DNA from 4 places in the Massilia sp. FBCC-B171 genome. Region 4 is predicted to be linked to each of the others. Evidence: predicted binding sites of a transcription regulator. Region 4 holds the regulator's gene; each other region holds the start of a gene.
The links. The regulator sigma-54, encoded in region 4, starts transcription at its own class of promoters, with help from an activator protein. The targets are predictions, from matches to a motif close to TGGCANGNAANCTGCTTT.
Positions count from the first base shown of each region.

Region 1: the regulator sigma-54 is predicted to act here: its motif matches at 1,352-1,369, upstream of NMB41_RS21135 (TorF family putative porin).
Region 2: the regulator sigma-54 is predicted to act here: its motif matches at 3,998-4,015, upstream of NMB41_RS08500 (PEP-CTERM sorting domain-containing protein).
Region 3: the regulator sigma-54 is predicted to act here: its motif matches at 1,387-1,404, upstream of NMB41_RS24260 (flavin monoamine oxidase family protein).

Region 1 is NZ_CP101443.1:4,648,108-4,652,872, forward strand. It holds gene amt (ammonium transporter) at 1-174, opposite strand, end outside; gene glnK (P-II family nitrogen regulator) at 199-537, opposite strand; gene NMB41_RS21135 (TorF family putative porin) at 551-1,285, opposite strand; gene NMB41_RS21140 (accessory factor UbiK family protein) at 1,530-1,784, shown strand; gene NMB41_RS21145 (adenosylcobalamin-dependent ribonucleoside-diphosphate reductase) at 1,821-4,298, shown strand; gene NMB41_RS21150 (hypothetical protein) at 4,364-4,765, shown strand, end outside.
Region 2 is NZ_CP101443.1:1,868,749-1,873,513, forward strand. It holds one part of gene NMB41_RS08485 (IS3 family transposase) at 1-99, shown strand, start outside; gene NMB41_RS08490 (M16 family metallopeptidase) at 333-1,289, shown strand; gene NMB41_RS08495 (M16 family metallopeptidase) at 1,293-3,173, shown strand; gene NMB41_RS08500 (PEP-CTERM sorting domain-containing protein) at 3,202-3,954, opposite strand; gene NMB41_RS08505 (SGNH/GDSL hydrolase family protein) at 4,145-4,765, opposite strand, start outside.
Region 3 is NZ_CP101443.1:5,373,828-5,378,592, reverse strand. It holds gene NMB41_RS24260 (flavin monoamine oxidase family protein) at 1-1,351, opposite strand, end outside; gene NMB41_RS24255 (hypothetical protein) at 1,771-2,484, opposite strand; gene NMB41_RS24250 (alpha/beta hydrolase) at 2,600-4,099, opposite strand; gene NMB41_RS24245 (IS1595 family transposase) at 4,332-4,765, shown strand, end outside.
Region 4 is NZ_CP101443.1:4,907,191-4,911,955, forward strand. It holds gene NMB41_RS22275 (enoyl-CoA hydratase/isomerase family protein) at 1-693, opposite strand, end outside; gene hpf (ribosome hibernation-promoting factor, HPF/YfiA family) at 791-1,147, opposite strand; gene NMB41_RS22285 (RNA polymerase factor sigma-54) at 1,210-2,682, opposite strand; gene lptB (LPS export ABC transporter ATP-binding protein) at 2,697-3,458, opposite strand; gene lptA (lipopolysaccharide transport periplasmic protein LptA) at 3,461-4,093, opposite strand; gene lptC (LPS export ABC transporter periplasmic protein LptC) at 4,108-4,710, opposite strand; gene NMB41_RS22305 (KdsC family phosphatase) at 4,730-4,765, opposite strand, start outside.

The sequences.
Region 1 (4,765 bases), 260 kb from region 4:
GTTCTTGGCGCGCACCAGGCCGCCGTAGAACAGGGCCAGGCCCGGGATCGACATCATGATCACGAGCAGGGTGGCGACGAACATCCAGGCGGTATCGCCCTTGTTGATGGAAGGGGCGGCCCAGGCCGGCAGTGCAAGACCCAACGCCAGTGCGGCGCCCAGGATTTTTGTCATTGTTCGATTCATTTTGAAATCCCCTTACAGTGCGTCGTTGCCGGTCTCGCCGGTACGGATACGGATGACCTGGTTGAGGTCGGACACGAAGATCTTGCCGTCGCCAATCTTGCCGGTGCGCGCGGCGCTCTGGATGGCGTCGATGACCTGGTCGACGACGGCGTCGTCGACGGCCGCTTCGATCTTGATCTTCGGCAGGAAGTCGACCACGTACTCGGCTCCGCGGTAGAGCTCGGTATGGCCCTTCTGGCGCCCGAAGCCTTTGACTTCGGTGACCGTCATGCCCTGCACGTTAATTTCCGACAGCGCCTCACGCACTTCGTCGAGCTTGAAGGGCTTGATAATGGCGGTAATCAGTTTCATCGCATGGCCTCTTTCAGAAAGTTTTTGAGATGGAAATCACTGCCGCCGATTTGCCCAGGTTGCGGCCGGTTGGGCTCAGATACGCGTCGGTGTCAGCCTTGACCCAGGCCAGCGCGACGCTGGCAAAGCCCAGGTCCTTGGTCAGGCCGATCTTGTAGTCGTTGTATGACAGGGCGCCATTGTTCTTCACGCGCTGGCGGCCGGCATGCAGGTTCAGGGTCAGTCCCTCGACGGCCGTGATCGGCAGGTTCAGGCCCACGTCCAGGTAGCCGCTCTGCTTGCTGTCGACCGTGCCGAACAGGTTCGTGGTCGCATGCGAATACTTCACATAGGCAGGACCGAAGCCGAGCTGGCCGTAGAGCTCGAAGGTGTTCGCGTTCGGATTGAGGTCGTTCGATGGATACCAGTAGTACAGGCCGCCGACGTCGTAGCTGATCTCGCTTGTCAGCTGCCCGCGCTTGCCGGCGTAGACGTCGACTTCGACATTGCCGTCGCCGCCCAGGTCCTTGGTCCACTTGATGGTCGAGAGCCAGGTGCCGACATACAGGCCGCTCGGGCTGTGGGTATAGTCGGCGCCGCCTTGCAGGGCCGGGTCGAAGCGGGTCTGCGACAGGCCGCGGTAGCGGTATTCGCTGGTCAGCGCCGCGTTGTAGCTGAGCTGGTGCTCGGGAGCCGGCGTCTCTTGCGCCTGCGCGCTGCCCATCATTGCCAGCGCTAACGCTGCACTACCTGCAAACTTGCTCTTCATGACGATTCCCCTTGTTTGGATGGATGTGGTGTCTCGGTTAGCCTGAGTTGCAGCTTTATTCATCCTGTAGCAGAATGCGTGCCAGCTCACAGGGGCATCTCATGTGCTTGATTTTTCGCCCACCTGCCCCACTTTCGTAGGTAATCAACAAAATTGAGTGCGCGGCGCCGCGAAAACCGGCCGCCATGCACTAAACGAGGTCGCCGCGCACCACCGTGGTGCGCCGCCTCGCTGACCAGGACTGATGGACATGAATAATTTCTTCAATGACTTGCAAGGCAAGATCAACCAGGCGATGGACAGCGCGCCTGCCAAGGACATCGAGAAGAACGTCAAGGCGATGATGACCCAGGGCTTTTCCAAGCTCGACCTGGTGACGCGCGAAGAATTCGACATCCAGGCCCAGGTGCTGGCAAAGACGCGCGCAAAGCTCGAAGCGCTCGAGCTGCGCGTGGCCGAGCTGGAAGCGCGGCTGACGGAGACGGCTCCCAAGCTGTAATTGCGCTGCCGGTGTAGTCTCTTTAGAGGCGGCGCCATGAATGCAACAGACAAACTGCTCGGCACGGTCATGCCTCCACAAGAGGTCTCGATTGACGTGCTGCGCGAGAAATATGCGAAAGGCGACGAAACCACGGTCGCCGACGTCCGCCTGCGTGTAGCCCGCGCCCTGGCTGCGCGCGAGGCGCCCGAACGCCGCGCCGAATTTGCCGAGCGCTTCCTCTGGGCCCAGGAACAGGGCTTCGTTCCCGGCGGGCGCATCAACTCCGCCGCCGGCCTCGACCTCAAAGCCACCCTCATCAATTGTTTCGTCCAGCCGGTGGGCGACTCGGTCACCGGTGTCGAGGATGGCCTGCCCGGCATCTATACGGCGCTGGCCGAGGCGGCCGAGACGATGCGCCGCGGCGGCGGGGTTGGCTACGACTTCAGTGCCATCCGCCCTTTCGGCGCCGTCGTCCACGGCACCCGTTCGCGCGCTTCCGGCCCGGTCTCGTACATGGAACTGTTCGACGCCTCGTGCCGCACGGTCGAATCGGCCGGCGCCCGGCGCGGCGCCCAGATGGGCGTGCTGCGCATCGACCATCCCGACATCGAACGCTTCATCGCCGCCAAGGACCGCGGCGCCCTCTCCAATTTCAATATCTCGGTCGGCGTCAGCGACGCCTTCATGCACGCGCTGGAAGCCGATGCCCAGTTCCCCCTCGTGCACCGCGCCGAACCTGGCGAAGAACTGATTCGCGCCGGCGCGCGCCAGACCGACGACGGCCTCTGGGTCTGGCGCGAGGTGCGCGCGCGCAGCCTGTGGGACAGCATCATGGCCTCGACCTATGACCATGCCGAGCCGGGCGTGCTGTTCATCGACCGCATGAACCTGGAAAACAACCTCTGGTACTGCGAGCAGCTGCGCGCCACCAATCCCTGCGGCGAACAGCCCCTGCCCGCCTACGGCTGCTGCGACCTCGGCTCGGTGAATCTCACCTGCTTCGTCGACCAGCCCTTTAGCGGCGACGCCCGTTTCGACTTCGAACGCATGCGCGAGGTCGCCGCCGTCGCGGTGCGCATGCTCGACCTGGTGCTGGACGCGACCGAATGGCCGCTGCCGCAGCAGGCGGCGGAAAGCCAAGCCAAGCGCCGCATCGGCCTGGGCTTCCTGGGCCTGGGCAGCGCCCTCGTCATGCTGGGCCTGCGCTACGACGCGCCCGAAGGACGCGCGCTGGCCGCGGCGATCGCGCAGCACCTGCGCGACGCCGCTTACGCCGCCTCAATCGACCTGGCGCGCGAAAAAGGCGCCTTTCCCCTGTTCGATCCCGAGCGCTACCTGGAAGGCGGCTTCGTCACGCGCTTGCCGCAGGCGCTGCGCGACGCGATCCGCCAGCACGGCATCCGCAACTCGCACCTGCTTTCGATCGCGCCGACCGGCACCATCGCGCTGGCCTTCGCCGACAATGCCTCGAACGGCATCGAGCCGGCCTATTCCTGGACTTACCAGCGCAAGAAGCGCATGCCGGACGATTCGATGCGCGCCTACGAGGTGCAGGACCATGCCTGGCGCCTGTACCTGCGCCTGTATCCCGAGGCCAGGCCTGGCGGCCCGCTGCCGCCGCCCTTCGTCACCGCCCTGCAAATGAGCGCCGACGACCACCTGCGCATGCTCGAAGCGGTCCAGCCTTTCATCGACACCTCGATTTCGAAGACGGTGAACGTCCCCGCCGATTATCCGTACGCCGATTTTCGCGGCCTCTACCTGGAAGCCTGGCGCGCCGGTTTGAAAGGGCTCGCGACTTACCGTCCGAATACGGTGCTGGGCAGCGTGCTCGGTATGGTGGCCGCGAACGACAACCCCGGCGGCCCCGATGAAGACCCGCTGCGCAAGCGCTTCGAGGGCCGGCCGCTGGGCGAACTCGATTCGGTCACCTCGAAAGTCGAGTATTCGACCCAGGAAGGCCGCAAGACCCTGTACCTGACGGTGAGCTTCATCCGGGCCGCGGGCGTGGCCGACGGCCTGCCGGTGACGATCGAGCGCCCCTTCGAATTCTTCATGCCGGCCAACCAGCGCAGCGACGGCCAGCAGTGGATCACCTCCTCGATGCGCCTGCTGTCGATGCTGGCGCGTGCCGGCGGGCCAATCGCCAAAGCCCTGGCCGACATGCGCGAGGTGGTCTGGGAAAAGGGACCGGTACGCTGCGGTTTTCTCACCCGCGAGGATGGCATCCAGGTGCCCGTGTTCCACGATTCGGAGGCGGCGGCGGTCGGCTTCATGCTGCAGCGGATTCTGATCAAGCGTGGTTTCCTCGACGCGCAGGGGAACGGGGTGCCGGTAGCGCAGCTGGCGCGCCAGCTGGCCGCGCGCAGCGCCCTGGTGGACGCCACCCCCGCCGATGGGCCGGCCATGCCTGATGTTGCGCAGCCCACGAGCGTGGGCGCGAAATGCCCGGAATGCGGCGCCCGGGCGCTGCACAAGGCGGAAGGCTGCACGCGCTGCGACAACTGCCAATATGTCGGGGAATGCGGCTGAGTTGTCGTTCCAGCGGGCCGGTGCGGTGATACCATCATGGGATCCGCCGACCACTACCGATGTAAATGACGACCGACCAAATTTCCTGCGCCCCCGGCAGCGCCAGCAATGAAGACCTGATCGCGCTGTTCGAGCACGAGGGGGTGACCGACCTGCTGGTGTTCGATGGCGCGAGCTCGGTGGCGGACGCCGACTATGTCGACCCGGTGCAAGGCGACGTCGCCTGGTTCGTGCAAGCCTTCGCCGCGGCGCTGGCGCAGGCGATCGCGCCCGATGTCACGCAAGGCAGCGCGGTGCGCATTGCGGCCGATTCCGTGCGCCAGGCTTGGGATGCGCAGGCCGGCGCGGCGGCGGTTCCCCTGTACGCCCATCCGCTGGCCGCCCTCACCTGGATCCGCATTCACGAGAACGGCGACCATCTCGCGCTGTCGCTTTACTGCCTGGGCGACTGCAAGGTCTTTGCCCTC
Region 2 (4,765 bases), 2.5 Mb from region 4:
GAGATGTTTTACAATCCGAAGCGCCGGCACAGCTTCAGCAATAATTTGTCGCCGGTCGAGTATGAAAAGCAGTATTTCAAGCGGCTCGCGAGTGTCTAGTAAACTCGTGGCGATTCAACCGTCGGTATTTGCCTAAATAAATGTGTCAATCCTGATAGGTGAAAGTCTGCAATGGCCCGGTAGCGGCCGTACCGAGCATTTCGGCCTGGTGTTGTCTACCCAGCGCATTCAGCTTCAACGTTGTAGCAATCAGGAAATTGCAATAGTATCCAGGAACTCCGGCGCACCGATGGGTTCGCTAACCGTTCCCCCTATTGCGAGGAAGTGATTGCATGAAGATTGTTCGCCCGACCCTCTTGCTGGCCGCCTGCCTCGGCGCGGCTGCTACCATCCCGGCGCAGGCCGCCGCGACGCAGAAAGTAGCAGCGCCCAAGGCCGCGCTGAAAGTGGACTTCCAGAAGTTCACGCTGCCCAATGGCCTGGAGGTGATCTTCCACATCGACCGCTCAGATCCTGTCGTGGCCGTGAACCTGACGGCGCATGTGGGATCGAGCAGGGAGAAGGCGGGGCGCACGGGCTTTGCCCACCTGTTCGAACATCTGCTGTTCCTGGAGTCCGAAAACCTCGGCAAGGGCGGCCTCGACAAGATGAGCGCGCGCATCGGCGGCTCGGGCGCCAACGGGTCGACGTCGCAGGATCGCACCAATTACCTGCAGACGGTGCCGAAGGACGCGCTGGAGAAAATGATCTGGGCCGAAGCCGATAAACTGGGCTGGTTCATCAACACCGTCACCGAGCCCGTTCTCGCCAAAGAGAAGCAGGTCGTCAAGAACGAGAAGCGCCAGGGCGTGGACAACGCGCCCTACGGCCACACCCGCTACGTCATCAACAAGGCCCTGTATCCGGCGGACCACCCGTACAACTGGCAGGTCATCGGTTCGCTCGAGGACTTGCAGAATGCGCAGCTGGACGACGTCAAGGAATTCTTCCGCCTGTGGTATGTGCCGAACAACGTGACCCTGGTGCTGGCCGGCGATTTCGATCCGGTCCAGGCGCGCAAGTGGGTTGAGAAGTATTTTTCCGAGATCAAGCGCGGCGCGCCGGTCGCGTCGATGGCCAAGCGTCCCGGCGTCGTCAAGCAAACCGTCAAATTGGCGCATGAGGACAATTTCGCCAAGCTGCCCGAGCTGAACATGGCGTGGCCGACCGTCGAGGACCTGCATCCGGATTCGTATGCGCTCGAAGTGCTGGCCGAATACCTGTCCCAGACCAAGCGCGCGCCCTTCTAAAAGGTGCTGGTCGAAGACAGCAAGCTGGCGCCGAGCGTCCAGATCGGCAACCAGACCTCGGAACTCGCGGGCCAGTTCATGCTGCGCATCCGCGCCTTCGAGGGCAAACCACTGGACGAGGTGGCCGGCGCGGTCGACAAGGCCTTCGCCAAGTTCGAAGCGGAAGGCATACCCGAGAAAGACCTGAACCGGATCAAGGCCGGCCTCGAGACGCGCTTCTACGACTCGGTCTCGAGCGTGCTCGGCAAATCGGCGCTGCTCGCGGAATACAACTACCTGTCCGGCAATCCGGGCTATGTGCAGGAGAGCGTGCGCAAGACGCTGGCCGTCACCAGCGCCGACGTACGGCGCGTCTACAACACCTATATCAAGGGCAAGCCTTACGTCGCGACCAGCTTCGTCCCGAAAGGCAAGCTGGCGCTGGCGCTCAGCGGCTCAAACAAGGCGGAAGTGGTCGAGGAACGCGTGGTGCAGGGCGCCGAGACCGCGGTCGATCCGAGCGCGAATGCGGACTACGTGAAGACCCCATCGACCTTCGATCGCAGCAAGGAGCCTGCGTACGGAAAAGCGCTGGAGGTGAAGGTGCCGCAGGTGTGGAACGCAACGCTCGCCAACGGCATGCGCGTGGTCGGCATCGAGAACAAGGAAGTGCCGCTGGTGCAGTTCGAGATTGCGATCGACGGCGGCCTGCTGCTGGACCAACTCGACAAGGTGGGCGTGGCCAACCTGATGGCGCGCATGATGACGCAGGGTACCGCGAACAAAACCCCGCAGGAACTGGAAGAGGCGATCCTGCAGCTGGGCGCGACGATCAACGTGGCCGCGCGCACCGAGGATGTGCGCATCAGCGTGACCACCCTGGCACGCAACTACCGTGCGACCCTGGACCTGGTGCAGGAGATCCTGCTGCAGCCGCGCTGGGACGAGAAGGAATTTGCCCTGATCAAGCAGAGCGTGCTGAGCCAGATCCGCCAGCAGGAGGCCGATCCGAACGCCCTGGCCAGCATCAATTTCAACAAGCTGGTCTACGCCAAGGACGATCTGCGTTCGCGCAACATCCTGGGCACCTCCGAGACCGTGAACGCAATCACGATCGACGACCTGAAGCAGTACTACAAGACCAACCTGACGCCGTCGAACGCACGCATGCAGGTGGTCGGCGCCTTGCCGAAAGCGGCCATCGCCGGTTCCCTGGCGGGCCTGGCGCGCGACTGGAAGGCGAAGGAAGTGGCGCTGCCGGCGGCGTCCAGCGCGGCGGAGCGGGCGCCGGCGCGCGTCTACTTTGTCGACGTGCCGGATGCGAAGCAATCGGTGCTGCAAGTGGGCTATCGCGCGCTGGCGGTCACCGACGCTGATTACTACCCGGCCGTCGTGATGAACTACATCCTTGGCGGCGGCGGTTTCGCGTCGCGCCTGACCCAGCAACTGCGGGAAGGGAAGGGCTATACCTACGGGATCAATTCGAATTTCTCGGGCAGCAAGAGCGCCGGGCCTTTCGTCATCGCCAGCGGCGTGCGCAGCAACGTGACGCTCGAGTCGACCCAGCTGGTGAAGCAGATCCTGGCCGATTACGCGCCGACCTATTCGGCGGCGGACCTGGAAACGACCCGTAACTTCCTCGTCAAGAGCAATGCGCGCGCCTTCGAGACTTCGGCGGCCAAACTGGGCATGCTCGATAACATCAGCAAGTACGGCTGGCGCGCCGACTATGTCAAGGAGCGCGAGCAGATCGTCAAGACCATGACGCTGCCGCAGATCCAGGCCTTGTCGCAGAAATACCTCGATCCGTCGAAGATGGTGTGGCTGGTGGTGGGCGACGCCAAAACCCAGCTGCCGCGCATGAAGGAGCTGGGTTTCGACGAGCCGGTATTGATCGGCAAGTAAGCCGGGCCGTGGCGGCCCGGCATGCGGCTTATTTGCCGCTTGCCTTGCGGCGGGCGGCGCCGGCGGCCAGCAGGCCCATGCCGATCAGTGCCAGCGATGCCGGTTCCGGGACGTCATTCGTCTCGGCGCTGGCGACATAGCGCAGTTCGTTGACCAGCAGGGTGCGCGCGTCGGCGTTCGGGGAGTGGAAGTTGTCGGTGGTCTGGCCACCGAAAGCAACGAAACCCTTACCGTACTGCATGGCGCCAAATACGATGCCATTGCTGCCATCGTTGATCAGGTCACTGATGGCGCCACTCACGGTGGCGTGGCCGAACGCGTTGCCCGAGTACCCGGTGGCGATGCCGCCCTGGGTCAGCCCTGCGGCGATGCCCGCTTCGGTCACCGACACGTAGTTGCTGAAGCCTGGATAGGTCAGGCGCACGCCAAAGCCGAAGTCAAACGAACCGCCCTGGTTGGGCGCCGCATTCAGGAACAGGCGGCCGCCATTGCTGACGTAGCTGGTGACGATATCGTTATTGGCTGCGAGGAAGCTGCTGAAGGCGTCCGCGTTCGAGTCGCTGCCGTCGAGGAAAACGAAGTCGGCATCTGCGAATATCGCGGTCGAAAAGCCCATGGTTTTCGACCACTGGCCTGCACCGAAAGCGGCGTTCATGGCGGCATCGTTGGTCGTCTGATCCCATGGGTTACGGTCGCCGGTGCCGTAGGCGATGGTGCCTGCATTGGCGGCGGCGCTGGTGAGCAGGACGATGGCGGAGGCGATTAGTGCTTTGATTTTCATGACATTCCCTAAATAGTTGTTTTATGATCAGAACGATTACGTATCAGCAATAAACGTGCCCGTAGGAAAACTTTATGAAAAATCAAAGGGTTGCGTAAATACGGTCAGCAAGGCTCAGGCCGAATGTAAAGTTTCTCGACACGGCAAAGGCCTGGTTGCGGCCTTTGCCGTCAGCCCTCATCAAGCTGTCCTATCTCGCCAATGCAGGTTTGAGAAGCGCCGCGCCCGGCGAGCGGAACAGCGCCAGCGGCACCGCATTGCCCATCGCCTGGTAGCCCAGATCGTTCGGATGCAAATGGTCGCCGCTGTCATAGGCCGGCAGGAAGCGCGCCGGATGGGCCGGGTCGCGCGTGGCGAGGTCGAAGTCGATCACGCCGTCGAATTCGTCCGTGCTGCGGATCCAGCTGTTCACCGCCTGGCGCACCACTTCCTTCTCCGGCGAGTAATAGCCGGCCCCCTCGAACGGCGTCAGGGTCGCACCGAACACGGCGATGCCCTTGGCATGGGCGCGCGCGATCACCTGGCGGTAGCCGGCGATCAGCTCGCTTGCTGCAATCGGGTTCGTGTTCGGGCTGTTGCCGATGTCGTTAATCCCGATCATCAGGGTCATGTAGCGCACGCCGGCGGTGGCCAGCACGTCGCGGTCGAAACGCTCGAGGATGCTGCGCCCGGCCAGCGGGTTCGGCGAATCGCTCACCAGGCGGTTGCCGCTGATGCCGCGATTGACGACGCCGAGGCGGGCGTTGATGCCGAGGATGGGGTCGCGCACCGTTTGCAGGCGCCGCGCCAGCCAGTCGGGCCAGCGGTTGTT
Region 3 (4,765 bases), 470 kb from region 4:
GGTAGGCCGGGAAGATCTGCTGGCCGGCGGCGAGCGCGAATTCGGCGCGCGCCGGCGGGCTCAATGCGCTGACCTCGATCGCGTCGAGCATGTAGTTGTAGTAGCCGAGCAGGACGCCCTTTTTCTGCTGCCAGTTCGAGGAAGGCACCGAGATCGTGTTGATGCCCTTGATGTCGGTGACGATGTGGCCGCCGTAGATCTGGTCGTCCTCTTCCCAGAAGCGGCGCTTCATCTGCAGCCCGATCTTCCCGACCGGCATATAGGTCACCGCCTTCACCGCGTCCTTGAAGCGTGGCGAGAAATCGGTGTCGAGCATGCGCAGCACCGACAGGGGAATCGTGCACAGGCAGTAGTCGGCGCTGATGCTGGCCAGCTTGCCGCTGGCCTTGTCCTTGACCGTGACGGTCACCTTGCTTGCGTCCTGGCGCAGGGTCTGCACTTCGCTGTTGTAGCGGATGCGGCGGCCGACGCGTTTTTCGAAGGCCCGTGCGATCGCGTCCATGCCGCCGACCGGCTGGAACATGGTCGCCTGCATCGGGAAGTCCTGCACCGCGCTGTAGACCTTGCCCACCTTCGAGGCCAGCAGGTCGCGAAAGCCGAGCGGATCGGAGGCTTCGCCGGGACCCGGGCTGACGCCGGCGCCGGGATTGGTCTTGAAACCGCGGCCGCTGCGGCCCTTGTAGCGCAAATCTCCGGCATCGAGGTGGCCTTCGTTGGCCAGGTAGTCGAGCAGCAGGGCCTTGTCGCCGGCGTTCATCTGGGCGTCGAGCCGGTCGTTGCTGACCGATTTCGCCAGCAGCTCGGCGACGTGGCCGCGCATGTCCGATTTGACCTGGGCGCCGCGCAGGCGCCGCTTCGCCAGCGGCCCGCCCTGCTCGAGATAGATCAGGGCGTTGTCGTTATCGTTGACCATGACCTCGAGCGGCACGTCGAACAGGCGCGTGTAATGCAGGGTCGACTGGTGGTGCATCGGGATGCGCCAGGGGCCGTGGTTGATGTACTGCCCGGCGTCGAAGCGGCATTCCTGCATCTCGCCGCCCAGCTCCTGCAGCTTGAAACCCTTGCGCGCTGTCTGGCAGCGCCCGCCGGCAAAGCCGCGCGCTTCGATGACCTGGCAGTCGTAACCGAGCTTGCCCAGTTCATAGGCCGCCGTCATCCCGGCCAGGCCCGCCCCGAGGATCAGGACCTTCTTGCCCTTGCCGCTGCCGCTCAGCGCCGGCGGCACTGCTGCCCGGGACGCAATGCCCATGCCCCAGGCGTTCATCGTATTGAGTAACAGTGCCGAGCCGCCGACCGCCGCTGCCCGGTACAGGAATTCGCGCCGCGTACCTGCTGTGTTCGAACTACGCATACCTCACCTCTTTCCGTGTTGTTACAAGGAAAGACATAGCAAGCGGCGTGCCAAAATCGCTGCTGAAGCCGGCTCCGGCCACTGGAAAAACAATGTTGTTTCGGCCAGAAAGGCAGCGCGCGACCGCCGTGAAAAACAATGTATTTATGCCAAAGGGTCCAGGCGGGCGAGGCGGTGGCGGAGGGCCCGGGGCGGCAAACAGACTCTATTTTGCGGGGTACACTTTGTTTTTCAGGACGTTCCAGGCGCTCTGGGATGGCCGCACGCTACCCGCCTCGGCTGTTAAATGATGCGCTGCACCAATTTGATTCGCCCCGCACCGGGATAGCATTTTTTTGCGAAAACGCATCATCGAAGAACAGAGCGCCTTCCGCCGTGCGAGGCACGTGGGAAGGCGCTCGGGACTGCTGGAAAAGAAATCAGCTGGGGAGCAGGGCGTCGCGGTCGAGCCAGTAGCTGAATTGGCCGTAGCTGGGCGCGGCGTGGCGGCTGGCGCCGAAATAATCGTCGAGCATCTGGCGGTAGGCGGCGCGCCGGGAAAAGCGCTCGTGGGTGGCGGCGTAACGCATGGCGGCGGCGCGCATCGTGTCGCGCAAGGGGCCGTCGGCGTTCAGGCCGGGCGCCCCGGATTTGCTGGGCCGGCCGCGTTTGACGCCGGCGTTCGCGCCGCGGGTCTTGCCGGGTGCGCCCGAGTTGGCATAGTCGGGCAGCAGGGCGTCCGGATGCTGGCCGCGTTCCCAGTAGCGCCGCAGGTAGCGGTAAACGGTGGGCGCCGAGACGCCGTGCGCCAGGCAGCAGGCCGCAATCAGCCGGCCGCGCCGGCGCGCCTCATATATGGCCGGCTCCTCGCGCGTGAGCATGCTGACGATGGCCCAGGCATTCTCGCGCAAGGCCAGGTAGCTGGGCGGCAGCGTGGCGGGATCGACGCTCGTGCGCCAGGCGTCGCTTGCGAGCAGGCGTGCGCGCCGCTCGCGCAGGTCGGCGGCCAGCACGTCGAACGACGCTTGCTGCGGGCTGGCGCTGACCACGCCCAGGGCAAAGGTGTAGACCAGCTTGTGGTTCGGGTCGATCCACAGGATCCGCAACGTGCGCGCATCCCCGGCGTATTCGAGTAAATCGTTTCGAAGCAGCATTCGACGATCCTTTTCGCGTTCGGTCGTCTTTACTGATGCAAGTTCCGAGCCAGCGGCGGATCAAAAAAAACGCCGGCGTCAAAGCCGGCGTTCAGGGTTCACAAGGCAGCGTGCGTCAGGTGCCACTGCACTGCGGCAGCGTCCTCCTCGTGTTCAGCAGGTTGGCGCTGTCGTCCGGGGAAGCGGTGTTGTCGCTGAATTTGCAGCCGTACTTCGGATCGGCCACCACCGACGGCGTCAGGACGTCGTCGCCTTCGGGTTTCACACCCTGCTGCTCCCATTTGACCATGGCTTCGAAGGCCGAGACCTGCTCGGCGATCGTGAAGTCGCAGTGACTGATGCCGCGGATCGCACGCTGCACCAGCAGGCCCGAGGTGCCGTTGGCGTCGGCCCGACGCTTGTAAATCTGCTCCATCTTGAAGGGCACGTACATGTCGCCCAGGGTGTGAATGGTCACCACCGGCACCTTGATCTGGGCGTTCGTCTTCGGAATCCAGCGCAGGCCGTCGCGGCGCAGGCGGTTGGCCTCGGGCGCCGCCTGGACGCGGAAGATGGCCGCGTTATAGGCCTGCTCTTCGGCGCTGAGCGCCGGGTCGGCATCGAGCTGGAACACGATGTCGCGGGTGGACACCGCGTCCTCGTTCAGGATGCCGTTGACCTTGCCGTCGCGCCCGAAGGTGCCCCAGACGGTGTTCTGCAGCGGGCCGGCGTAGGCGAAGTCGAACAGCGGGCGCGGTCCGCCGGTCAGGTTCTGGACGATCTGCTTCAGGCGCAGTCCCTGCGCGGTCGGCACGGCCGGCCCGTTCGGGGTGCCGCCGGGGAAGCTGGAGAACAGCTTGGCCTGCACCTGCGGCCCGACGGTCGCCCAGTTCGCCACCGGCCAGCTGGTCGCAGGCATGCCCGCTTCCACCTGGGCGGCGGTCTGGTAGGCGGCAAAATAATCGAACAGTTCGGTGTCGCCCAGCACGCCGCACATCGGCACGGCGCCGTTGTAGCGGATGCGGTTGACGGCGGTGGCGATGTTTTCCTCGTCGACGGCGGCGGCCGTGATGTGCCCGCCCATCGACACGCCCGTAATATAGGTTTTGAAGGGGGCCGCCAGCGTGCGGCCGTTCTGGCGCGCGATGTCGACAAAGGCGATCGCCAGCGCATTGGTGTCTTCGACGCCGGCGCGCACGTCATAGTAATTCTTGCTGTAGCTCGAGGCTGCCCAGGCATACCCCTGGCTCAGCAGGTGGCGGCGCAGCGCCGGCGTTTGCACCGCCAGGTTGGCGCCTTCGCCCGCATACCCGTGGGCGTACATCACCAGCATGCCGTTCCAGTTCTTCGGCACCTCGACCTGGTAGGCAGCGTTGTTCAGGACGCCCGCCCAGCGGTCGGTGGCGGGCGTGCCGGCCAGGGCCGCGAAGGTCGTCGCGCTCCCGACCGTGGCGAAGGTACGCCCGTCCTGGGCGCGGGTCGATTCGGGGGCGACGGTGGTGGGAACCGGGGTAACGCTGGCCTGGGGCGGGCGTGGCGCGGAATCGTCGTCGCCGCCGCAGGCGGTCAGGGCGAGCGCCGCCACCAGCGGCGGGATGAATCGACGTGCATGGAACATGCTGGACTGCTTTTTCATCGAAGGTCTCCTAAAATTATTGTCTTGCACAGCGAAACCAGAGTCCGCGTGGCGGTTTTATTCTAGAGTTAAATGGAAAACAATAAAAGGAAAGCCTGCGGCAGTGACCGGCTAGCAACGGATTACGGCAACCGGCAGGTACGGGCATAAAAAAAGGCGCTGTTCGCGTTGAGTGTGGAATTTCCCGGAACGGCTGAGGTCCAACCTCAACCGTAATCAGACCGGAGAAGCCATGCAAGCACGTCCGTTCGATCATTTTCTCAAGCAACTTCCCGCGCTGACCCGGCGCCAGCGCGAGCGCTTGCTTGCGCTGCTGGTGCCGGCGGCCAAACGCGACCAGGCCGTCGACCTCATCGAGCAGGCCGCGGCGCAGCGGATCGCCTGTCCAGGCTGCCATTCGCGCCAACTCCACCGGCACGGGCGCGCGCACGGCCTGCAGCGCTATCGCTGCAAGGACTGCGGACGCACCTGCAACGCGCTGACCGGCACCGCGCTGGCGCGCCTGCGCCACAAGGAGAGATGGATCGATTACCTGGGCGGCATGCTCGACTCGCGCAGCATCCGGCGCACCGCCACCGATCTTGGCGTGGCCGGCGCCACCAGTTTTCGCTGGCGCCACCGCTTCCTGAAAGTGAGCAAGGACGACCGGCCGCAGTGCATGGGCGG
Region 4 (4,765 bases):
CAATACGCTCTCGCCCGCATCGGCGGCAAAGCGTGCGCCAAACGCGCGGATCGCGTCCGCCAGCTGCGCACCCGGCGTCGTGTCGATCAGCGCGTTCAGTTCGGGAACCTGCGCGCCCGGCACGAAGACGTCGGCCAGGCCCACATACAGCGCGTCCGCCGCGCTGATCGTCAAGCCCGTCAAGCCAAGGTAATTGCCCAGCTGCCCAGGCGCGTGCGACAGGAAATAGCTGCCGCCGACATCCGGGAACAGGCCGATGTTCACTTCCGGCATGGCCATCTTCGTGCGCTCGGTCACGATGCGCAGGCCCGTCTCGGGACCGCCCTGGGCGATGCCCATGCCGCCGCCCATCACCACGCCATCCATGAGCGAGATATACGGCTTCGGATAGAAGTAAATTAAATGGTTCAGCGCGTATTCTTCGGTGAAGAAATCTTCCAGCAGCGCGCTGCCGCCGGTTGGCGTGGCGTGGCCGGCTTCGTGGAAGAAGCGGATGTCGCCGCCCGCACACAGCGCTTTTTCGCTGCTGCTGGTGAGCACAACGGCGGCCACCGACGCGTCGTCGCGCCAGGCCAGCAAAATCTCGGTCAGGCGCCGCACCATCGCCAGCGACAGCGAATTGAGGGCTTTCGGACGGTCAAGGGTGATGATGCCGGTGCCGTTGGCAACGCGGGTCAGGACGTGATCGGTCATGGTGGGTAGCATGGTTGAAGAGACATGCATTTTACCCGCACGCGCAATTGAAAAGGGCGCCTTGCGGCGCCCTCGTTCAGACGGTGCTCAGTGCTGATCAGAACGCAGCAGCGGCCTCTCCGCCTTCAGGACGGCGCTTGAGCGCCTCGTGACCATGGTCTTTCAGAATCGACTTGTACTTCATCACCTGACGATCCAGCCTGTCCATCAACAGGTCGATGGCGGCATACAGGTCGTGCGCCACACTTTCCACGTGCACCATCTTGCCGGACAGGCGCAAGTTAATCTCGGCTTTTTGCCTTTTGTCTTTTTCGGTGAGATTGTCGATGGCGAGGATCACGTGGGAATCGATCACTTGATCGAAATGGCGGGTGATGCGTTCGAGCTTGTTCTGTACGTATTCACGAATGGCGGGGGTGACGTCGAGGTGGTGGCCACTGATGGTGAGATTCATACACACTCCTTAGATAAATGCGCGGCGCCGCATTCGCGCTTGGGTCGCGCCTGGGGCCGCTGTTACAAGGATTTGCGGAGACTGACGGGAGGAATCTTGAGTGCCTCGCGGTATTTGGCAACCGTGCGGCGCGCAATGACCATGCCTTGTTCCCCGAGCATTTCCGCGATCTTACTGTCGGATAATGGGTTCTTTGGGTCCTCTGCTCCTGTCAGCTGCGCGATAAGCGCCCGTATCGCCGTAGACGATGCTTCGCCCCCCGCTTCGGTGGCGACGTGGCTTCCGAAGAAATACTTCAGCTCAAACATGCCGTGCGGGGTCAGCATGAATTTCTGAGTTGTTACACGAGAAATGGTGCTCTCGTGCAGACCCAGTGTATCAGCAATCTCGCGAAGCACAAGGGGACGCATCGCAACCGCGCCATGGCTGAAAAAGTTGCGCTGACGCTCCACAATTGCCTGCGAAACACGCAGGATCGTGTCGAAGCGCTGGCGCATATTCTTGATCAGCCACTTCGCTTCCTGCAGCTGCGCGCTCATCTGGCCTTCGCCTTTTCCGCCCTTGAGCAGGTTGGCATACACGTTGTTCACGCGCAGGCGCGGCATGACTTCGTTGTTCAGCGTGACGGCCCAGCCGCCCTTCGTCTTGCGGACAATAACGTCCGGAACGACATAGCCCGACACGCTCGATGCAAAGGCCGCGCCGGGATGCGGATTGCACTGGCGGATCACCGCTTGCGCTTCGCGCAGGTCTTCGTCGTCGCAGTCGAGCGCCTTTTTCAGCTTGTTGAATTCGCGCTGCGCGAACCAGGTGAGATAGCCCTCGACGATTTTCAGGGCCATGCGCCGCGTCACCAGCGGCACGCCCGGCATGCTGCGGATCTGCAGCGCCAGGCATTCGGAGGCGCTGCGCGCACCGACGCCGACCGGATCGAGGCTTTGCACCAGCGCCAGCGCGCAGCGCAGCTCATCCATCTCGATCTCGAGTTCCTCGGGCAGGCGCGCGTGGATCTCATCCAACTGCTCTTCCAGGTAGCCGTTGTCGTCGATGGCGTCGATCACCAGCTCGGCCAGCACGCGGTCGCGGTCGGTCACGCCCGTCACCCGCACCTGCTCCATCAGGTGCTCGCGCAGCGTGACGCCGATGCCGCCCAGCTGCGGGCGCCCGTCGTCGTCGTTCTCGCTGCCGGCGCTGCGCGTGCCCTCGCCCCAGTCGGCGTCGGCGTCGGCGCGTTCGACCTCGCCGCCGCCCTCCGCGCCTTCGCCCGCGTCCGGCGCGGGGGGCGCGTCTTCACCGTTGGGCGCGGGCGCTTCGGGCGCCTGCGGCGGCGCGTCGTTGATCGCGCCGTCGGCCAGCAGGCGCACCGAGTGGTCGAGCGGATCGTCGAGGCGCTCGAGCAGCGGATTGTCGGACAGGATTTGCTCGATCTCCTGGTGCAGTTCGAGCGTCGACAGCTGCAGCAGCCGGATCGACTGTTGAAGCTGCGGCGTGAGCGCCAGGTGCTGCGAAGTCCGGAGTTGCAGGGATTGTTTCATGGCCCGTTCGTAGACTACATGCGGAAGTGTTCGCCCAGGTAGACGCGCCGTACCGACTCGTCGGCGATGATGTCGTCGGGACGTCCCGACGCCAGCACCGCGCCCTGGTTGATGATGTAGGCGCGGTCGCAGATGCCCAGCGTCTCGCGCACGTTGTGGTCGGTGATCAGCACGCCAATGCCGCGCTCCTTCAGGAAGCGCACGATGCGCTGGATCTCGATCACGGCAATCGGGTCGACGCCGGCGAACGGTTCGTCGAGCAGCACGAAGCGCGGGTTGGTGGCCAACGCACGCGCGATCTCGACGCGCCGGCGTTCACCGCCCGACAGCGACAGCGCCGGGTTCTCGCGCAGCTTTTCGATCTGCAGTTCGCCCAGCAGCGAATCGAGCCGCTCGTTGATCGCCGCCTTGCTCAAGGCCTTGCCGTTCTCGTCGTGCTGCAGTTCGAGCACGGCGCGGATATTGTCTTCCACCGTCAGCTTGCGAAACACCGAGGCTTCCTGCGGCAGGTAAGACAAACCCATCACCGCGCGCCGGTGGATCGGCAGGCTCGAAATGTCGGCGCCGTTGATCTCGATGGTGCCGGCGTCCGACGGCACGAGGCCGACGATCATGTAGAACGAGGTGGTCTTGCCGGCGCCGTTGGGGCCGAGCAGGCCGACGACTTCGCCGCAGCCCACTTCCAGCGACACGTCGCGCACGACCAGGCGCTTGCCGTAGCTTTTTTGCAGGCCACGCACGACCAGGGTGCTGCGGGTGTCGGCAACGTCTTTCATCATCATTGCTTGCCCGCCGCTGAAGTCGAAGGGGCAGCCGCCCTCGGCGCCGGCGTGGCGGCCGCGGGAGCGGCGGCCGGCGCGGCGGCGGGCGCCGTGCGGCGCGGTGCGATGATCAGGGTGCCGCGTCCGCCGCCAACCTTGCTCTCGCCGCTCGGGTCGTTGCGCACGCTCGCCACTTCGCGCCGGCTGTCGTAGGAGATGTAGGCGCCATCGAGTTCGTTGGTCAGGCGTCCATTTTCGAGCTCTTTCACCACCGCCTTCGAGAACAGCTTGACCACTTCCACGCGCTCGTCGTATTCGATGCGTTCGGCTTGCCCTTCCATCCACAGGTCGGGACCGCCGTCGCGCTTCTGGCGGAAGGTGGCGACGCGGCCCGGGCCCGCGGTGAGCGTGACGCTCATATAGCCTTCCGGCGTTTCTTTCACCAGCGCGCGGTCCGACTTCATGGTCAGCGTGCCGCGCGTGAGGATGACGTTGCCCGTCAGGATGCGCGTCTGCGTGACTTCGTCGACGTCGAGCGAATCGAAGGAGATGACGGCTTGCTTGAGCGAGTCGGCACGCTCGGCGGACGCCGACAGCGACAGCAGCGAGAAGAAAGCGGCGGCGACGATATTGTGAAAGCTGTTTTTCATTGAGCTCGTTCCTGTTATTTGGGTGGCGCCTGCGCTGGACGCGGCGGATAGACGATCTGGCCGCGCCCGCCGAGGTGCAGCTTCTGGGTCGGGTTCTCGGCAACCATGCCGATTCCGTTGGCCGTGGCCGCGCCCAGGGTCATCTGGACCGGACGGTCGGTTTTCACGATCTCTTCGTCGGCCAGCAGGGTCAGCGCCTCGGTGCGCGCGTGCAGGGCCTCGCTTTTCGGCGTGGCCGGACGCTTGATGTCGACATTGCCCATCAACTCGACGCGGTTCTCGCCATGGTAGACCTGGCCCCGGTCCGAATGGATGGTCATGCGCGGACGGCTGGGGTCCATGCTTTCGACGATCGGCTTCGAGACATCCGAAACATCGTTTTCGGGATGGTGGGCCAGGCGCGCGCCCGACATCACATAGCGCGGCACGCCCTTGTCCGTCATGCGCACGAAACTGAAATTCTCGACGATGTAATCCGGCTCGTTCAGGCTGCTCCCAATGCCCGGCGTGTCGTCGGAATCGAAGGCCTGCAGCAGCCAGAAGCTGCCGAAAGCGAAGAACACGGCCGTGAGCATCAGCGCCAGCGTACGCCAGCGGTGCGCGGTGCGTTTGTTCACGTAGGTCGCCATGCGGTCATCACGCGAAGTAAGGCGCAAGCGCCTGTTCGTACGT